DNA from 3 places in the Paraburkholderia sp. GAS42 genome. Region 3 is predicted to be linked to each of the others. Evidence: predicted binding sites of a transcription regulator. Region 3 holds the regulator's gene; each other region holds the start of a gene.
The links. Region 3 encodes LexA, which represses DNA repair genes until DNA is damaged. Its sites were predicted from a motif close to ACTGTATNNNNATACAGT; they were not measured.
Positions count from the first base shown of each region.

Region 1: a site for LexA is predicted at 3,444-3,461, ahead of recA (recombinase RecA). Genes of this name have one in related genera too.
Region 2: a site for LexA is predicted at 1,975-1,992, ahead of P3T16_RS05575 (VRR-NUC domain-containing protein). Genes of this name have one in related genera too.

Region 1 covers NZ_JBNDML010000008.1:159,611-166,409, forward strand. Annotated here, with positions in the region: gene sucC (ADP-forming succinate--CoA ligase subunit beta) at 1-582, opposite strand, end outside; gene P3T16_RS14505 (DUF2889 domain-containing protein) at 579-1,364, opposite strand; gene recX (recombination regulator RecX) at 1,474-2,283, opposite strand; gene recA (recombinase RecA) at 2,291-3,364, opposite strand; gene P3T16_RS14520 (response regulator) at 3,596-4,366, shown strand; gene P3T16_RS14525 (sensor histidine kinase N-terminal domain-containing protein) at 4,375-5,961, shown strand; gene P3T16_RS14530 (MFS transporter) at 6,186-6,799, shown strand, end outside.
Region 2 covers NZ_JBNDML010000003.1:122,887-129,685, forward strand. Annotated here, with positions in the region: gene P3T16_RS05560 (amino acid ABC transporter ATP-binding protein) at 1-487, shown strand, start outside; gene P3T16_RS05565 (class I SAM-dependent methyltransferase) at 583-1,458, opposite strand; gene P3T16_RS05570 (hypothetical protein) at 1,583-1,897, shown strand; gene P3T16_RS05575 (VRR-NUC domain-containing protein) at 2,003-3,808, shown strand; gene P3T16_RS05580 (ATP-dependent DNA helicase) at 3,805-6,075, shown strand; gene P3T16_RS05585 (response regulator) at 6,112-6,799, opposite strand, start outside.
Region 3 covers NZ_JBNDML010000028.1:7,337-14,135, forward strand. Annotated here, with positions in the region: gene P3T16_RS30340 (CysB family HTH-type transcriptional regulator) at 1-71, opposite strand, end outside; gene P3T16_RS30345 (sulfate/molybdate ABC transporter ATP-binding protein) at 122-1,180, opposite strand; gene cysW (sulfate ABC transporter permease subunit CysW) at 1,193-2,161, opposite strand; gene cysT (sulfate ABC transporter permease subunit CysT) at 2,158-3,063, opposite strand; gene P3T16_RS30360 (sulfate ABC transporter substrate-binding protein) at 3,194-4,231, opposite strand; gene lexA (transcriptional repressor LexA) at 4,524-5,174, shown strand; gene P3T16_RS30370 (hypothetical protein) at 5,194-5,535, shown strand; gene P3T16_RS30375 (DUF2939 domain-containing protein) at 5,645-6,316, shown strand; gene P3T16_RS30380 (universal stress protein) at 6,354-6,799, opposite strand, start outside.

The sequences.
Region 1 (6,799 bases), on a different contig from region 3:
CGATGCGTCCGTTTCCCAGAATGCCTTGTACAGACCTTGCAGGATCGCGCGCGCTTGCGGCAGCGAAGCGGCGGGCACGCCGATCTTCGTCGCGAGGTCGTCTGCTTCAGCGTCCTTCAGGCCCGTCGACGGATCGACTGCAACCTTGTGGATCAGCTCAGGCGTCTTTTCCGCGACTTCTTCGACGTCCATGCCGCCTTCGCTCGATGCCATCACAACGATCTTCTGCGAAACGCGATCGATCACGAGGCCGACATACAGTTCCTTCTTGATGTCAGCGCCTTCTTCGATCAGCAGACGATTCACCTTCTGGCCTTCCGGACCGGTCTGGTGCGTGACGAGCTGCATGCCGAGGATCTGGTTCGAGTACTCACGAACCTGTTCCAGCGACTTCGCGACCTTCACGCCGCCGCCCTTGCCACGGCCACCCGCATGGATCTGAGCCTTCACGACCCAAACCGGGCCGCCGAGCTCTTCTGCGGCCTTGACCGCGTCATCCACCGAGAAGACCGGCTTGCCGCGCGGTACCGCGACGCCGAATTTCCGCAGGATTTCCTTACCCTGGTACTCGTGAATCTTCATGCGTGATTCCCTTCAGTCTGAGAGTTGGATTGAACTTCGTTTCCGCTTTTATCGCTGGTGCGGGACGCGCCGCTCACGCGGGTTGTCCGGTCGGCTGTACCTTCCGCGCGCTCCGCTGCCCGGGGCGCACGGCCGTACCAGCGCGGATAAAACTGTTGCACCGCTTCACCGTCGAATCGCAGCGTGTGGCAGCGACCGAGCTGGAAAGGCGGTTTGTCGGTTGATTCCCCTGCCGGCTCGTCGGCCCGTTTGTCTGACTGTTCGTCAGACTTTTCATCGGCCGCAGCATGCTTATCGCCGGCGTCCGCGTTTCCGGAGTCTGCTTTCTCGCCTGGCGCGCCCTTGTCGATATTCCAGACATCGCCTGCGAACGCCTGAATGGCGGCCGTGGGCAGGACCGCACACAACTCGGTGAGGTGCGTGCAGCCAGCGGTGCCACCCAGCAAACGGTTGGCATCGCGACGGAAGTTGTTGAACAGGTTGAGCCCGATAAGGGCCCGATAGGCGGGACTGGCGGTTTGACAGATGCCTGGATAGGGCACCCAGTCGGACGACGCTTCGGCGTCGACGACGTTGAGCTTGCGATCGATCGTAATGCGGAGCCAAAGTTCATGGATCGGCAGACCGTTGGGCCGGACGCCCGACGCAAGCACCACATCGCGCGGCTTTTCGTCGGTGAGGCATGCCTCGATGTCCCACAGCCCATCCTCGCGCTCATAGGCTTCCGCTCGTATTGCGCGACGATGGCGCAACTGACGGGAGGCTGGCGGGGAAAGCGGCATGCGAGAGGTAAGGCCGGATTGGGAAACCAGTGGATTTTAGCATACTGGGTATTTGAAACTATCCGGATACGGCAGCCCCGCCCGGCAAGGCCTGGCGGGCGATTTACGGCTATTCGCCGCCTTCGGCCCAGTCTTCGGCGATGCCCTTCAGGATCTTGCCGATCGTCGCACCCGAAAAGCCGCGCGCGGCCAGAAAACGCGCCTGCCTTGCGCGTTCAGCTGGCGTTTCTGGAACCTGCCCGAATTTCTTGCGCCACACGGCCTGGGCGCGGACAAGTTCGGTTTCGCGTAACTGGGCACTGGCTTCTTCGACCAGCGTCTGGCCGACGGCGTGCTGCTTCAGTTCATTCACGATGCGGCTTGCGCCCATGCGCGATGCGCGCCGGTGAATCAGGCTTTCGGCGAAACGCGAGTCGGAGAGCCAGCCTTCGGTTTCCAGCACATCGAGTAGCTGCTCGAGGCTGTCGGATTCTTCGGCGAAAGGTGTCAGCTTGCGCGCGAGTTCGGCACGGCTGTATTCGCGACGCGACAGATAGCCAAGTGCACGGCCTTTCAGCGAGCGTGCGGGACGTTTTGAGTTGGCGTCGCGGTCTTTGCCTGCGGGCGGTGGATCGCCGGGCGCGCGACGCGAGCGGGTGTAGGTGGGCTCTGCAGGTGCTTCGGGTTCTTGATCGCCTGTGGCACTTGCAGTATTTGCAGCACTTGTGACGCCGGCGCCGCGAGAAGACGCCGATGCGGACGCCGATGCAAACGCAGTCGACGAACGACGCCCTGCAGCCCGATCATGCGCATCAAACGACTCGAACGGATCGAACGAGTCACCTTCATGCGGGCCGTCCGCATCATGTCCTGCACGATCCACAGACCGTGATTCAGGCTGTGGCTCAGGCGGTGATGCAGGCCGGCCCTTACGTATCACGCGACGATTACTCTTCTTCGCCCGCGATTTCGGCGCTGACCACGGCTACGTCTGCCATCGCGTTCACGCCAAGCGATTCGCGGATGCGGTTTTCGATTTCGCGCGCGATGTCCGGATTCTCACGCAGGAATTCGCGTGCGTTGTCCTTGCCCTGACCAATGCGCTCGCCGTTGTAGCTGTACCACGCGCCCGCCTTGTCGACGATCTTCGCCTGCACGCCAAGGTCGATGACTTCACCCTGACGCGAAATACCTTCGCCGTACAGAATGTCGAAGATCGCTTCGCGGAACGGAGGCGCTACCTTGTTCTTGACGACCTTCACGCGCGTTTCGTTGCCGATCACTTCGTCGTTCTTCTTGATCGAACCGATACGGCGAATGTCCAGACGCACCGACGCGTAGAACTTGAGTGCGTTACCGCCCGTCGTGGTTTCCGGGTTGCCGAACATCACGCCGATCTTCATCCGGATCTGGTTGATGAAGATCACGAGGCAGTTCGTACGCTTGATCGTGCCGGTGAGCTTGCGCAGCGCCTGTGACATCAGACGTGCCTGCAGACCCGGCAGCGAGTCGCCCATTTCGCCTTCGATTTCAGCCTTCGGCACGAGTGCCGCGACCGAGTCGATCACGATCATGTCGATCGAGCCCGAGCGCACCAGCGCATCGGCAATTTCGAGCGCCTGTTCGCCGGTATCCGGTTGCGAAACCAGCAGATCGGACACGTTCACGCCCAGCTTGCCCGCGTATTGAATATCGAGCGCGTGTTCTGCGTCGATAAACGCTGCCGTGCCGCCGAGCTTCTGCATTTCAGCGACGACCTGCAGCGTCAGCGTGGTTTTACCCGACGATTCCGGACCGTAGATTTCGACGACGCGACCACGCGGCAGACCACCGACGCCCAATGCGATGTCGAGGCCGAGCGATCCGGTGGAGACCACCTGGATATCTTCGACCGCCTCGCCCGCGCCGAGCCGCATGACCGACCCCTTGCCGAACTGCTTTTCGATCTGCGCGAGCGCGGCAGCCAGCGCCTTGCTCTTTTCAGCAGTCAGTCCAGCCGGGCCTTTCTTGCTTTCTTCCATGAATCGTCCTTTGCTATGATGAACGGCGTCTGACGCAGGGTTGCGGTCCGTTTTTGCGGACGGCGCTCTAAACGCAGACACTGTATAAAAAAACAGTGGTTTTGGCAAGCTCGTTTCGCATTCATTTCAACGCATGCGCGACGGGCGGTGCAAAGCCACCACGATTGTTTCGGAGACCGCCGCGCGCCGGGCGACACCACGACGCGGGCAATGCCAGAGCCTCAACGCCTCATGCGAATTCTCATTGCCGAAGACGACAGCATACTCGCGGACGGCCTTGTCCGATCACTCCGCCAATCGGCCTATGCCGTCGATCACGTGAAGAACGGCGTCGAAGCCGATACCGCGCTTTCGATGCAGACTTTCGACCTCCTGATCCTCGATCTCGGCCTGCCGCGCATGTCCGGTCTCGAGGTGCTGCGGCGTTTGCGGGCACGTAATTCGAACCTGCCGGTGCTGATCCTGACCGCTGCGGACAGCGTCGACGAACGCGTGAAGGGTCTCGACCTCGGCGCGGACGACTACATGGCCAAACCCTTCGCGCTCAACGAACTCGAGGCGCGCGTACGGGCGCTCACCCGTCGTGGCGCCGGCGGCGGTCCGACCGTCGTGAAGCACGGTTCGCTGTCGTTCGATCAGGTCGGGCGTATCGCGTACGTCAACGACCAGGTGATCGATCTGTCGGCGCGGGAACTGGGTCTGCTGGAAGTATTGCTGCAGCGGATCGGACGGCTGGTGTCGAAGGAGCAGCTCGTCGATCACCTGTGCGAATGGGGCGAGGAAGTCAGCAATAACGCGATCGAAGTCTACGTGCACCGGCTGCGCAAGAAGATCGAGCCGAGCGGCGTGCGCATCATCACCGTGCGTGGCCTCGGTTACTGCCTCGAAAAGGCCGCGCCAGCACCGGCAGCCGGAGCGACCACTACCGCCACGACTGCTTCAACCACCGCACCCGCTGCGCCCGCTCCCGGCGCGATGCCTGCGAGCCACCACTTCAAGTAGGACCGCGCATGCCCGCTCGCGCCGAGCACACCGCCGCGCCTGGCCTGGAGCAGGCCGCGCCGCCCATCGCGAGCCTCGACGACGAAGCCCGCGACGCCCGTTACGCCAACCCGTTCGCGCCGCCTGACGAAAGCGAAGCCGCCGCGGAGGCGCGTCCGCGCTCGCTGTTCGGCGAAATCCTCGACTGGATGCTCGCGCCGCTTCTGCTGTTGTGGCCGATGAGTCTCGCGGTGACGTACCTTGTCGCCAAATCGATCGCGAACGGCCCGTTCGACCGCGCGCTCGAAACCGACGCCTACGTGCTCGCGCGGCAGATTCACCCGGTGAACGGCGTCGCCGAGCTGTCGCTGCCTGATTCGACGCGCGATTTCCTGCGCGCGGACAACATCGATAGCGTGTTCTATCAGGTGCTCGGCACGCGTGGCGAACTGGTGGGCGGCGACCGCGACATGCCGTTGCCGCATGAGGAAGACCGGCCGCAGCCGGGCATCGTCGAGTTTCGCGATGACGTGCTGCGCGGCAACGACATCCGCGTCGCGTACACGACGGTCGAGTTTCCGCAGATGCCGGGCGCACAGCCGGTGCTGCTGCAGGTGGCCGAAACGCTCGACAAGCGCAGCCAGCTTGCCAACGACATCATCAAAGGCGTGATCCTGCCGCAGTTCGTGATCCTGCCTCTGGCCATCCTGCTGGTGTGGTTCGGGCTGTCGCGCGGGCTCGCGCCGCTTCACGCGCTGCAGTCGAACATCCGCGCGCGGCGCCCGGACGATCTGTCGCCGCTCGAAGCCCGGCGCGCGCCGCCGGAAATCGAGCCGCTCGTGACGTCGTTCAACGATCTGCTGACGCGCCTCGAACAGAACATGGAGCTGCAAAAGCGCTTTATCGCGGACGCCGCGCATCAGATGAAGACGCCGCTCGCCGGTCTGCGCACGCAGGCGGAACTGGCGCTGCGGCAGGATGCGTCGGCGGAAGTGCATCGCTCGCTCGAGCAGATCGCGACCAGTTCCGAACATGCGGCGAGGCTCGTCACGCAGCTGCTGGCGCTGGCGCGCGCCGAAAACCGGATGTCCGGGCAGATCTTCACGCCGGTCGAGATCACGGAAGTCGCGCGCAACGCGGTGCGTGACTGGATTCAGGCCGCCCTCGCCCGGCAGATGGATCTGGGCTACGAAGGCCCGGAAGGGCTCAACGAGCCGGACGGGCGCATCGAGGTGGACGGCAATCTGGTGATGCTGCGTGAAATGCTGTCGAATCTGATCGACAACGCGATCCGCTACACGCCCGAAGGCGGACGCATCACGGTGCGCGTGAAGCCGGAACCTGCCGCGCGACTCGTGCATCTCGAAGTCGAAGACACGGGACTCGGCATTCCCGCCGCCGAGCGCGATCGCGTGATCGAGCGTTTCTACCGGATTCTCGGCCGCGAGGGCGACGGCAGCGGACTGGGTCTTGCGATCGTCCGCGAGATCGCGACGATGCACGGCGGCACGCTGACGATCGGGGACAACGTCTATCAGGCGTCGCCGCGGCTTGCCGGAACGCTCGTCCGTGTCAGTTTGAGGATGCTGGAACGTGCCGGGACTTACCCTAACTGACGGCTTTCCAGCAAACTCGATGGCACGCAGGCGCACGTACTTACACACTTTTCAGCGAAATTTGACACCGCGTTAGAAGACGAAGCGCACATTTACGCAAACAACATGTCACCCTCAATATCAGGATAAGCGTCAGTACGCCGTAAGTTTTAGCTCCAATAATCGGCTCACGGGACCGCCTTGCCGGCGGGCCCGCATGCTTATATCAATATTGGAGACGACATATGGCAACCGTTGGCGGGCAAATCTCGCACGCGCCGATGACGAACGAGGAGAAGCGGGTGATCTTCGCCTCGTCGCTCGGCACCGTTTTCGAATGGTACGACTTCTATCTGGCCGGCTCGCTGGCGGCATTCATCAGCAAGAGCTTCTTCTCCGGCGTCAACCCAACCGCAGGCTTCATCTTCACGCTGCTTGGCTTCGCGGCGGGCTTCGCCGTGCGGCCGTTCGGCGCGATCGTGTTCGGCCGGCTGGGCGACATGGTCGGCCGCAAGTACACGTTCCTCATCACAATCGTGATCATGGGTCTGTCGACGTGCGTGGTCGGTTTCCTGCCGGGCTACGCGTCGATCGGCTTCATCTCGCCCGTGCTGTTCATCGCGATGCGCCTGCTGCAGGGCCTCGCGCTCGGCGGCGAGTACGGCGGTGCGGCGACTTACGTCGCGGAACACGCGCCGGCCAACCGTCGCGGCTTCTACACCGCGTGGATCCAGACGACGGCCACGCTCGGCCTGTTCCTCTCGCTGCTCGTGATTCTCGGCGTGCGCACGACGATGGGCGAAGACGCATTCGGCGACTGGGGCTGGCGCATTCCGTTCGTCGCTTCGATCGTGCTGCT
Region 2 (6,799 bases), on a different contig from region 3:
GTTTCCGCACCGCACGGTTATCGAGAACGTGATGGAAGGGCTCATCACCGTACAGAAGTGGGACGCTGAACGCGCGCGCGTGCGGGCGCATGAACTGCTGACGAAGGTGGGCATTGCCCATAAGTCGGACGCGTGGCCGTCGACGCTCTCCGGCGGTCAGCAGCAGCGTGTCGCGATTGCGCGGGCGCTGGCGCCGTCGCCGGATGTGCTGTTGTGCGATGAGCCGACATCGGCGCTCGATCCGGGCCTGGCTGCCGAAGTGGTCGATGTGCTGCGGCAGCTCGCGAAGGAAGGCATGACGATGCTGATGGCGACGCACGATCTGCGGCTTGCCGCGTCGATTGCGCGCGATGTCGTGTTCCTGACCGACGGCGCGGTGATCGAATCGGGCCCGGCGCGCGATATCTTCACGCGCCCGAGGCAGCGGGAAACCGCCAGCTTCGTGTCGACGTTGACGCAGACACTGCCGGACAGCTGGGACGACTGATCATTTTCGTCGCGCGATTTTTCGCGCTTCTCCACCTTTCCCCAGCGGCTTGCCGCACGGCTAGCCCCAGTGGGTTCCGGGGGGAGAACCGGTGCTTACTGCGCCGGCTTCACAAACTTCAATGTCATCCGGTCCGATTCGCCGATCGCCGCAAAGCGCGCGCGATCGGTGTCGCCGCCCTCGTACGTCGGCGGTAGCGACCAGACGCCGTTCGGGTAGTCCTTCGTGTCGCGCGGGTTGCTGTTGACCTCGCTGCGTGCGGCCAGCACGAACCCGGCCGCCTGAGCGTGCTGGATCACATAGGCTTCGGTGACATAGCCCGTCGTGATCATGGTCTGCACCGACGTGTCCGGCCGCGCGCGATGCTCCTCGACACCCAGCACACCGCCCGGCTTCAGCGCCGCGTAGAAGGCGCGCAGGTTCGCGTCGATCTCGCCGTCTTCGATCCAGTTGTGAATGTTGCGGAACGTGAGCACGCGGTCGACGTTGCCGCTGGCCGGAAAGCCGCTGAACTGACCGCCACGCAACGTGCCGTCCACGACCTTGCCATAGACCGCTGGCGTCGCCGCAAGCTTCTTCTCGAATGCGGCGCGGTTGGCTTTCTCTTCCTCCGCGGCGGCGGTCGACGGGCTCTCGTATTGCGCCTCGTAGAGCGTCCCGCTGTCATGCAGATACGGTGCGAGGATGTCGGTGTACCAGCCGCCGCCCGGCGCGATTTCGAGCACCGTCTGCGACGTTTCAACGTCGAAGAACTGGAGCGTTTCCTTCGGATGACGGTAGACGTCGCGTGCTTTTGCCTTGTCGGTTCGCTGCGGGCCCGCGAGCGCGGTGTCGAGCGCGGCAGATGCGGTGCCTGAGGTCGGGCCGGGTGACGTGCATGCGGCGAGCATAAGCGCGGCGCAGAACGTTGCGGCGGTGCGCCGGAATGCGCGAGCCGGGGACGGGGACGGGAGTCGGGAATGGCGTGTCATGCTGTTCATTATCCACCCGCATGTGACCGGATTAAAACGTGCAGAAGGAAAACAGGTAGTCCTCGCACGTGTTTTCCATCGCCTACACTGGATGAGTCGATACACGACCTCGAAGGAGTCGAGCATGTCGCGACCACCCCGTTTGTTGTCTTTGGTCTTCTTCACTGCGTTGTGCGCGGCGACAGGATCGGCCTTCGCTCAGGGGCTTTCCGCGCAGGACGACATGAGCCTGCCCGCCAACAGTCCAAAGTTGATGCCGCACGCGCCGCTCGGCAGCGAGTATCCATCGCACGGCAACCAGCAGGCCGGTGAGATGAATCTGAATCCGACCGATCCGCGTGCGCAACTCGTCAATGGTCTGCCGAACAATACACAGTCGGGCGGGTACGGTTCGCCACTCGCAGGCGTGCGGACTTACGTGCAGCCGACGGGGCAGTGAAACGTTTCGAGCGCTTCGCCTGCGATGGCGGGCGTGGCGCGTGTGCGCCGGAGTCCCGTCGCGGTCCTGATATGATGGCTGTATAAACATACAGCTTTTGTGCGCATGCCCGTGCCGACGGCTTCTCCCGATCCTCACTACTATCTGCGCAACTTCCAGCGCGCGCTCGCGTGGCTCAAGGAACGTTACGACGACCTGCTCGATGCCGCCGGGCGGGATTTCCTGCGGTCGTTCGACGAACTGCCCGAAGCATCCCAGGCGCTGCTCGTGCGCATGCTGATGCGCAAGGGGCCGTTATTCCGTTCGAGCCGGCTCGCGTATGACGAGATCGGCTGCCCGCTCGATGCCGCGCAGCCGCTCGTCGCGCGAGGCTGGGTCGATCCCGATCCGCTTCTGACGCTCGACGAACTCTCTGGTCTCGTCACGCGTCCGGAACTCGCCCGCCTGTTTCCCGATCTTCCGGTGAAATCCGCGACCCGCAAGGCCGATCTGCTCGCTACGCTGCGCGAGCGATACGGCGAGGCACGCCGGTATTCCATGTGGGATCTGCAATCCGAAGAGCGCGTGTTGTGTGTCACCATCGCGCCGTTGTGCGATCGTCTGCGGTTGATGTTCTTCGGCAACCTGCACCAGGACTGGTCGGAATTCGTGCTCGCAGACCTTGGCGTGTTTCAGTACGAGCGCGTCGCGTTCGAGCCGTCGTCGCGCGCGTTCCAGCAGCGGGCCGATGTCGAGGTGTTTCTCGCGCTGCATGCGTGCCGCGATAGCCTTGATACGCTCCCCGATGTCCTGAACGAAGGCGACGCGCTCGATAACCTGCTGTCGGCCGTCGAGGCGTGCCGCAGTGACAACACATGGCTCGAAACGCGTCGCGCGAAGCTGCTGTTTCGTATCGGCCAGCATGCAGAGCGCCGGCACGACTGGGCAGTCGCGCTCTGTGTATACGAGCGTTGCGACTGGCCTGGCGCCCGCCATCGACGTATGCGCGCGCTGGAGCGGAGCGGCCAGTGCGATCAGGCGCTCGCGCTGGCGTTGCAGGCGGCGACCCAACCCGAAAGCGAGGAGGAAAGCCAGCGCGTCGCCCGGATGTTGCCGCGGCTGCGGCGGCAGTTGGGGCAGGCGGTCGCGCGCAATGCGAGGGCGCGGCCGGTTGCCCGCAGCGAACTGGTGCTGGCGCGACCTTCCGAACCGCGACCAGTTGAGTACGTCGTGCGCGACCATCTTGGCTGCGCGGACGCGCCTATCCACTATGTCGAGAACGGGCTGATCAATTCGCTGTTCGGGCTGCTGTGCTGGGACGCGATTTTCGCTGCGATTCCGGGCGCGTTCTTTCACCCGTTCCAGCGCGGTCCGGCGGATCTCCACGCGGCCGATTTCCAGTCGCGTCGCGCCGCGCTGTTCGATGCGTGTTTCGCGCAACTCGACAACGCAGCGTATCGGAGCACGATCCTGCGTCACTTCGAGACGAAGTTCGGCGTGCAGTCGCCGTTCGTGTTCTGGGGGCTGCTCACGCCCGAACTGCTGACGCTCGCGCTCGACTGCCTGCCGGCGCTGCATCTGAAGCGCTGGTTCGAACGGTTGCTGGTCGATATCCGGAGCAACCGCTCGGGGCTGCCCGATCTGATCCGCTTCTGGCCCGCCGAACAGCGATATGAACTGATTGAGGTGAAAGGTCCCGGCGACCGTTTGCAGGACAACCAGATCCGCTGGCTGGAGTACTGCGTGCAGCATGAGATGCCCGTGCGCGTAGTCGACGTGCGATGGGCTGACGGGCATGTTGATGCAGCGGGCGCTGTGGTTCCGCTCGAGGGCAAGGATGTCGCCGATCCGGCTGTCTGCATCGACGGGGCTGATGAAACGCCCATCGTTGACCGGGTCGACCTGGCCGGCAGAGCCAACGGATCAGCATGACCTACATCGTCGCCGTGCGGGCATTGTGCGAATTCGCGGCGAAGCGCGGCGATCTCGACCTGCGCTTCACGCCTGCGCCGACCGCGCTGGAAGGCATCGCGGGTCACGCCACGGTATCCGCGCGTCGCGCGAGCGGATACGAATCCGAGATCACGCTGACCGGCACGCATCGTGGCCTCACCGTCAGGGGCCGCGCGGACGGCTACGATCCCGTGCTGAACCGTCTCGAAGAAGTGAAGACGCATCGCGGCGATCTCGATACGATGCCCGCGAACCACCGTGCGCTGCATTGGGCGCAGGCGCGCGTGTATGGACATCTGTTGTGCCAGCAGCGTGGGTTGTCGTCGCTCGACGTCACGCTCGTGTATTTCGACATCGCGAGCCAGAAAGAAACGCTGCTCACCGAGCACCACACGGCGGCTTCGCTCGAAGCGTTCTTCGTCGATCAGTGCGAGCGTTTCAGCGACTGGGCCGCGAGAGAGGAAGCGCATCGCGACGCGCGTAACGCGGCGCTGGCCGCGCTGCAGTTTCCGTATCGCGCGTTTCGCAGCGGTCAGCGCGAACTCGCGGTATCGGTGTATCGCGCAGCCCGTGATGGCACATGTCTGATGGCGCAGGCGCCGACGGGCATCGGCAAGACGCTCGGCACGATCTTCCCGTTGCTGAAGGCGTGCGCGGCGGACCAGATCGACCGCGTCTTCTTCCTGACCGCGAAAACACCGGGTCGCGCGCTCGCGCTCGACGCTATCGAAACGCTGCGTCAGCAGGGTGATCCGCTGCCCCTGCGCGTGCTCGAACTCGTCGCGCGCGACAAGGCCTGCGAGCATCCGGACAAGGCCTGTCATGGCGAATCGTGCCCGCTCGCGCGCGGCTTCTACGACCGGCTTGCCGACGCACGCAGCGCGGCGCTCGCATCCGGGCGACTCGACCGGGCGTCGGTGCGCACGGCGGCGCTCGCGCACGATGTCTGTCCGTACTATCTCGCGCAGGAACTGGCGCGCTGGAGCGATGTGGTCGTTGGCGACTACAACTATTACTACGACAGCAGCGCGCTGCTGTACGCGCTCACGCAGATGAACCCGTGGCGCGTGGCCGTGCTCGTCGACGAAGCGCATAACCTGCTCGAGCGCGCGCGCCGCATGTACACCGCGAGCTTCGATCAGACCGCATTGCGGATCGCGCGTAAGACCGCGCCCGCAGCGCTGAAAAAGCCGCTCGAAAAACTGTCGCGCGAATGGAATGCGCTGAACCGCACGCAAACCGAAAACTACGTGGTCCACGCGGCCGTGCCCGCGCGTCTGCAACTGGCCGCGCAGAATCTGATCAGCGCGATGACGGAGCAACTGGCCGAAGCGCCCGACACGATCGATGGCAATGAAACGCTGCTGCGTTTCTATTTCGATGCGATGCATTTCACGTCGCTCGTCGAGCAGTTTGGCGCGCATTCGATCTTCGACGTCACGCTCACAACCGAACGCTACGCGGGCCGCGCGACGGTCAACTCGGTCCTGTGCGTGCGCAATGTGATTCCGGCGCCGTTTCTCGCACCACGCTATGCGGCGGCGCGCACGACGGTGATGTTCTCCGGCACGCTGAGCCCGCATCATTTCTATCGCGACACGCTTGGGTTACCGGCGGAGAGTGGCTGGCTCGATGTCGATGGCCCGTTCCGCGCGGAGCAGTTGACGGTGCGCGTCGCGGGCAACGTGTCGACGCGCTGGCGCGACCGCGAGCGCTCGCTCGTGCCGATCGCCGATCTGATCGCCGCGCAATACGCGGCCCAACCGGGCAACTACCTCGGCTTTCTGAGCAGCTTCGACTATCTGCAACAGGTGGTCGCGCTGATGCGCGAGCGGCATCCCGAACTGCCGGTGTGGGCGCAGGAACCCGGCATGGACGAAGCCAGCCGCGACGCGTTTCTCGCCCGCTTCACGACAATGGGAAAGGGCGTCGGCTTTGCGGTGCTGGGCGGCGCGTTTTCGGAGGGCGTGGATCTCGTCGGCGAACGGCTGATCGGCGCGTTTATCGCGACGCTCGGCCTGCCGCAGATGAACGCCGTCAACGAACAGATGCGGCGCACCATGGAAGCGAAGTTCGGCAGGGGCTACGACTATACGTATCTGTTTCCAGGTTTGCAGAAAGTCGTGCAGGCCGCCGGTCGCGTGATCCGTACCGAGGACGACGCGGGCGTCGTGCATCTGATCGACGACCGCTATCGACGCGCCGAAGTGCGGCAGTTACTGCCGCGCTGGTGGCAGGTGGGATGAGCCGTTGAACGTGTAGCGTGCGCGGCAGGCGGGACGCTAGCCGCCCGCTCCGGTGAGCTCGCGACGCAACGTCGCGATATCGACTGGCTTCGGCAATAGCAGCGCACCGGGGATTTCATCGCCGATCACGGTCGAATCGCCGTATCCCGACACCAGCACCACACGAATACCCGGCTGCACGCGACGCAGTGTGCGCGCGAGATCGCTGCCCGACATGCCCGGCAGCGTGATGTCGGTCAGCAGCACGTCGTAACGCTGCGCGGGCACGAGTTCGATGGCTTCTTCGGCGCTATGGACGGCCGTGCATTGCAGGCCGAATGCAACAAGCAGGTCGCGCATCGCGGCGCGTGAATCGGGATCGTCTTCCACGAGCAACACCGATACCGCCGTGCCGTTTACGCGTGTGGGCTCCGGCGCTGATGCTTCTGCGTTGCCGTCGTGCGCAGGCGGCGCCTGGATCTGTTCCGCCTGCCGCCGCCGGTGCGCATCGAGCACGCCGCGCACCTTGCGCGCGAGGTCGTCGCGTCGATACGGCTTGCCGAGCAGCGTCACGCCGGGATCGAGCTTGCCCTGGTGAAAGATCACATCGCGTGTATAGCCCGACGTGAACAGAACGGGAACCGGCGTGGGTAGCGCCGACGCCCGCTGCGCCAGTTCGGCGCTGTGGATCGTGCCGGGCATCACGACATCAGTGAACAGCAGGTCGATATGCACGCCGGTATCG
Region 3 (6,799 bases):
TTCGCGACTTCGGTCAGGTTCATGTTCTGGCGCACCGCTTCACGCACAAAACGCAATTGCTGGAAGTTCATTGGCTTGTCTCCGGTTCTGCCGAAGTTAGGGTTATGTGATCAATGCGCGATCAATGCGCGGGAAACACGCGCAGTGCGCGCGGCACCGCCGTCACGCCATCGCCGACATTCAGACGCAGTTCGCGCCACGCTTCACGATCGAGTTCCGCTTCGAGCACGCGGCCTTCGTGCCCTTCGAGTTCGACGCGCACTGAGCCGCCCAGCGTCACCACGCGCCGCACGCCGACCGTGATGCCATCGCGATGACTGTCGGCCTTCGGGTACAACGCGAGATCGTGCGGACGCACATACGCAAACGCCGGCCCCTCGAAACCCGCGGCAATCGAGATCGGCAGCGCCGCGCCGTCGACCACGAATCCGCTGCGATCGACCTTGCCATGCAGCCGGTTCGCCGCGCCGAGAAACTCGTAGACGAACGATGTCTGCGGATGGTCGTACACGTCCTGCGGGCTGCCGACCTGCTCGACGTGTCCGCGATTCAGCACGACGATACGGTCCGCGACTTCGAGCGCTTCTTCCTGGTCGTGCGTGACGAAGATCGTCGAGATATGCAGATCGTCGTGCAGACGACGCAGCCAGCTGCGCAGTTCCTTGCGGACCTTCGCATCGAGCGCGCCGAATGGCTCGTCGAGCAGCAGCACTTTCGGTTCGACGGCGAGCGCACGCGCGAGCGCGATACGCTGACGCTGTCCGCCCGACAGCTCAGAAGGAAAGCGTTGCGCGAGCCAGTCGAGCTGCACGAGCTTGAGCAGCTCATGCACTTTCTCGCGGATCACCGCTTCCGACGGCCGCTCCTTGCGCGGCTTCACACGCAGACCGAACGCGACGTTTTCGAACACCGTCATATGACGGAACAGCGCGTAATGCTGGAACACGAAACCGACCTGACGCTCACGCGCGCCGACTTCCGCCACATCCTGACCTTGCAGCACGACCTGGCCGGCATCCGCGTATTCGAGGCCCGCGATCACGCGCAGCAGCGTGGTCTTCCCGCACCCCGAAGGGCCAAGCAGGGCGACGAGCTCGCCGGGCGGGAAATCGAGCGAAACGTTATCGAGCGCGGTGAAATCGCCAAAGCGCTTCTGCAGGTTACGAACGGTGATGCCCATGTGCTGCTCTCCTTACTGGACCGGACGGCTGGCCGCATTCGACGGCGCCGGCGACGGGGTGACGGGACCGGCGTGCGCGGGCACAGCCTGCGCATCGACGCGTTCTGCCGACATATGACGTTCCGCAAGCAGCTTGAGGCCCAGCGTGACGAGCGCGAGCAGCGCGAGCACGGAGGCCACGGCGAACGCCGCGGAAAAGTTGTATTCGTTGTAGAGAATCTCGACGTGCAGCGGCATCGTGTCGGTCTGTCCGCGAATGTGGCCCGACACCACCGACACCGCGCCGAACTCGCCCATCGCACGCGCGTTACACAGGATCACGCCGTACAGCAGACCCCACCGGACATTCGGCAGCGTCACGCGGCGGAAGATCTGCCAGCCCGACGCGCCGAGCACGTGAGCGGCTTCTTCTTCATCGTTACCCTGCGCCTGCATCAACGGAATTAGCTCCCGCGCGACGAACGGGAACGTGACGAAGATCGTCGCGAGCACGATGCCCGGCACGGCGAAAATGATCTGCACGTTATGCGCCTCGAGCCACGGACCGAACCAGCCTTGCGCGCCGAACATCAGCACATAGATCAAACCTGAGATCACCGGCGAGACGGAGAACGGCAGATCGATCAGCGTCGTCAGCAGCGCCTTGCCGCGGAACTCGAACTTCGCGATACACCACGACGCGGCCAGACCGAACACGAGATTCAGCGGCACGGCGATCGCCGCGGTAATCACCGTGAGCTTGATGGCGGAAAGCGCATCCGGATCGGCGAGCGATTCGAAGTAGAAACCGACGCCCTTGCTGAAAGCCTGATAGAACACAGCGGCAAGCGGCACGACCAGAAACAGCGCGAGAAACAGCAACGCGATGCCGACGAGCAGCCAGCGCACGGCGCGCGGCTCGGTCACGGGATCAGGGCGGCGGTTGACCGCAGCGCCGTTGCGCGGATTGCCCGAGGCGAACGTCACGGAATCCTCGCTCATTGCGCACCTCCGGCGACGGCGGCCGCAGTGGAAGCGCCCACCGGCGGCACGGTCGGCCCCGACGCGCCGCGACTCGTGCGCCGTTGCAGATACCACTGCAGCGTATTGATCAGCAGCAGCATCAGGAACGACACGACCAGCATCACGACGGCAAGCGCGGTCGCGCCCGCGTAGTCGTACTGTTCGAGCTTCGTGATGATGAGCAGCGACGTGATTTCGGACTTCATCGGCACATTGCCCGCGATGAAAATCACCGAGCCGTATTCGCCGAGCGCACGCGCGAACGCAAGCGCGAAACCCGTCAGCAGCGCGGGCAACACCGAAGGCAACACCACCCGACGGAACGTCAGCCAGCGCGACGCACCCAGACACGCGGCGGCCTCTTCCTGTTCGCGCTCGAAATCCTCGAGCACCGGCTGCACGGTTCGCACGACAAACGGCAGGCCGATAAACGTCAGCGCGACCAGCACACCGAGCGGCGTAAACGCGACCTTGATGCCAAGTGGCACGAGAAACTGTCCGAGCCAGCCGTTGCCCGAATACACGGCCGCGAGCGAAATGCCGGCCACCGAAGTCGGCAGCGCGAACGGCAGATCGACGACCGCATCGACGATCCGCTTGAACGGAAACGTGTAGCGCACCAGCACCCACGCCACGAGGAAACCGAACACGGCGTTGATCAGCGCGCCGCCGAGCGCGGCGAAGAACGTCAGCCGGTACGACGCGAGCACGCGTGGCGACGTCACGGCGCGCACGAACTGCGACCAGTCGAGCGTCGCGGTTTTCAGAAAGGTCGCCGCGAGCGGAATCAGCACCACGAGGCTCAGATACGCCACGGTGATGCCGAGTGTCAGGCCGAAGCCGGGTAACGCGCTCGGCTTTCGGAAGGTCAACGTCGTCATGCTGGGTGCTCTTTCAGGGTTAAACCCGCGCTTCAAGCCGGGTCAAGACTTCGGGGTCCATCTGGCCAAAAAGCGCGCCCGATGGGCGCGCCTGTCTGGTTTCACTGCCTGATACGTATTGGCATTGGCGTCATTGCGGCTGATAGATCGAATCGAAGACGCCGCCGTCCGCGAAGTGAGTCTTCTGCGCGTTGGTCCAGCCGCCGAAGCTGTCGTCCACCGTGTACAGCTTCAGCTTCGGAAACTTCGCCGTCAGCGCGGCCGGCACCTTGTTCGAACGCGGACGGTAGAAATTCTTCGCGGCGATCTCCTGACCTTCCTCGCTATAGAGGAAATTCAGATACGCCTCAGCCAGTTTGCGCGTGCCGTGTTTGTCGACGACCTTGTCGACCACCGCGACGGGCGGCTCAGCCAGGATGCTCACCGACGGCACGACGATCTCAAACTTGTCCGGGCCGAATTCCTTCACCGACAGAAACGCCTCGTTTTCCCACGCGATCAGCACGTCGCCGATATCGCGTTGCACGAAACTTGTCGTCGCGCCGCGGGCCCCGGAGTCCAGCACACCCGCGTTCCTGTAAAGCTTGCCGACGAATTCCTTCGCCTTCTGGTCGTTGCCGCCCGGCTGATGCTCCGCGTACGCCCACGCAGCCAGGTAGTTCCAGCGTGCGCCGCCGGAGGTTTTCGGGTTCGGTGTCACGATCGAAACGCCCGGCTTGATCAGGTCGTCCCAGTCCTTGATGTGCTTCGGGTTGCCCTTGCGCACCAGAAACACAATGGTCGACGTGTACGGTGACGCGTTGTCCGGCAGACGCTTCTGCCAGCCCTTGTCGATGAGGCCCTTGTTCGCAATCGCGTCGATGTCGTATGCGAGCGCCAGCGTCACCACGTCAGCCTGCAGACCGTCGAGCACCGAGCGCGCCTGTGCACCCGAGCCGCCGTGCGACTGCTTGAACGTGACCGACTCGCCGTTTTTCGCCTTCCATTCCTTGCCGAACGCCTGATTGACGTCCTGATACAGCTCGCGCGTCGGGTCGTACGACACGTTCAGCAGCGTCGTATCCGCTGCCAGCGCCTGACCGGCGACACCCGCTGCTGCCGCGACGCCCAGCGCGAGCGCCGTGACGATTTTTCGTGTTTTGCCTGCCAGCCCCGTATTTCTGCTCATCCGATTTTCTCCGGTTTGTTCTTTCGTTATCGCGGCGCGTGTGCGTTGCTTTGCATCAACTGGAGGCCAGTCTATCGAACGGCTTTCATCATTAAAAATAATTGTTCTTCATTTTTTAATACTCAAAAGTGGTAACGACGGCCTGGCGTAGCGTTGCGACACGAATCCGGCTGCGACAACGCCGAAAACCGGCGTTCTGGCGGCGGCGATCCGGACGAACTTAAAGTAAAGCTTGAAATGCGCCGATTACTGTATAAAAATACAGTCACCTGTTCATCCATACAGTGGCGCCATGACCAAACTCACCGCACGACAGCAGCAGGTTTTCGATCTGATCCGCCGGGCCATCGAACGCACCGGCTTCCCGCCCACCCGCGCGGAGATTGCCGCCGAGCTCGGTTTCAGCTCGGCGAACTCGGCGGAAGAGCATCTGCGCGCGCTGGCGCGCAAAGGCGTGATCGAGCTTGCGGCGGGCGCGTCGCGCGGTATCCGGCTGCTGTCCGGTTCGGACGACAGCCCTTACCAGTTCACGTTGCCGCACTCGAGCATCATGCAGCTGTCATTGCCGCTGATCGGCCGGGTGGCGGCAGGTAGCCCGATCCTCGCGCAGGAGCACATCTCGCAGCACTACGCGTGCGACCCGGCGCTCTTCTCCAGCAGGCCGGACTACCTGCTGAAGGTGCGCGGGCTGTCGATGCGCGATGCGGGCATCTTCGACGGCGACCTGCTCGCCGTGCAGAAGAAGAGCGAAGCGAAAGACGGTCAGATCATCGTTGCGCGTATTGGCGACGACGTCACGGTCAAGCGCCTGAAGCGCCGGCCGGACGGTATCGAGCTGATCGCCGAGAACCCCGATTATGAAAACATCTTTGTTCAGGCCGGCAGCGGGGAATTTGCGCTCGAAGGCATCGCGGTTGGGCTGATTCGCCCGACCGAATTCTGAACTTCGCCTGGAGAGTCTCATGGAACGCCTTGCCCGCCTGCTCCCTTTTCGTCAGTTCGGACGTCTGCGTCATCTGCGCAAGCTGGTGCCGTGCGCACCGCTCGACGCTGCCGGTGCGCCGTCGCTGTTCGACCGCGAGGTGATGACGGAAGCGTCGACCTTGCCGTCCGCGATGCCGGCTTTTGCGCGTGTTTCGCTGAACTCAGGGTTGAACGCGGAGCCGGGCCGTCGCGCGCCGGTGCGCGTGTATCACGGGCCGTCGCGGCTCATCATGGTGGGAACTGTCGACGCAGTGTGCCGCATGATCGACCGCTGTATCGCGGAAGAAAGCGCGGCCATGCAAGGCGCGCTGTTCGAATAGTTGAAGGCGTGCGAAAACGGATTCTTGCGGTAGCATCAGGAGCCGCAAGGGATCGTTTTCACTTCGTTGCGGTCCACGTTAATTGACGTTTAACGGCGAGTCGCAACCTATGAGCGTTTCGGTACCCACAAGAAATCGTCGTTCCCTGCGCGCGTTTGCCATCGCGATTGTTGTAATCGTGGTCGTGGCTGCGCTGGGGTATGGATATGCGTCGCCCTACATCGCGCTCGACAGCCTTAAGCGGGCTGCGGATGCCCGCGACGCCGAGACGGTCAATGAATACGTCGACTTTCCCGCGTTGCGCGAAAGTCTGAAGCAGCAGGTCACCGGGCTGCTCGCAAGGCGGCTCGATGCGCAGCACAACGGAAATCCGCTGGCCGCCATCGGCGCGATGATCGGCGTTGCGTTGATTGGTCCACTGGTGGATGCGTATGCGACGCCGGACGGCGTCGCAGCGTTGCTGAACGGCATGCCGCCGCGCGGCGACCTCGGCGAGCGGCCACCGGTAGCGGCCGGTCCGGTATCGGATGGAGCACCGAACGGGCGGTCCACCGGGGCGCCGGGCGCAGCAGCGCCACAGGCACCTGCGCCGCCCGCCGCTTCAACGTCGCCGGTCCAGCAGACGCCGCCACAACCTCCACAGACCACGGCGGAATATCACGGGATCAACGAGTTCGTCGTAACGTATCGGCACGGTGTCGGCGATACGCACTATTCCGCGATCCTGCGACGCGATGGACTCTTTTCGTGGAAGCTGTCAGCTGTCGATCTCAACGGCTGAACGCGAACACGCGCGTCGTCCAGAATCGCATTCGATGTCAGGCCGCGGCCGCCGTCTGATGCTGCTCTTCCACCGATGAACACGCCACCAGGATGCTACACGACACTCTATCGAGCAACGGCGTGTTGCCGGCGCCCATCCACCATCGCGAGAGACCGGTCCGGCACCGATGGCCGACCACGACCAGATCGACCTGCAACTGATTGGCCAGATTGGCAATTTCATCGATCGGATGGCCGAATGCGAAATGACCGTGCGCCTGAACCCCGCGCTCGGTCAGCCAGTTCACGCCTTCCTGAAGGATGTCGCGAGCCGTGTCTTCGAAACGGCCGCATGCGACGTCAGTCAATAGACCCGCGCTTTGCGCAATGCTCGAGCGCATGTCGACCACCGAGAGCAGATGCGTCTCGGCCTTAAGGTCAAGCGCAAGGTCCGCGCCGCAGCGCAGCGCCTTGCGGCCTTCGCGCGAGCCGTCGTAGCACA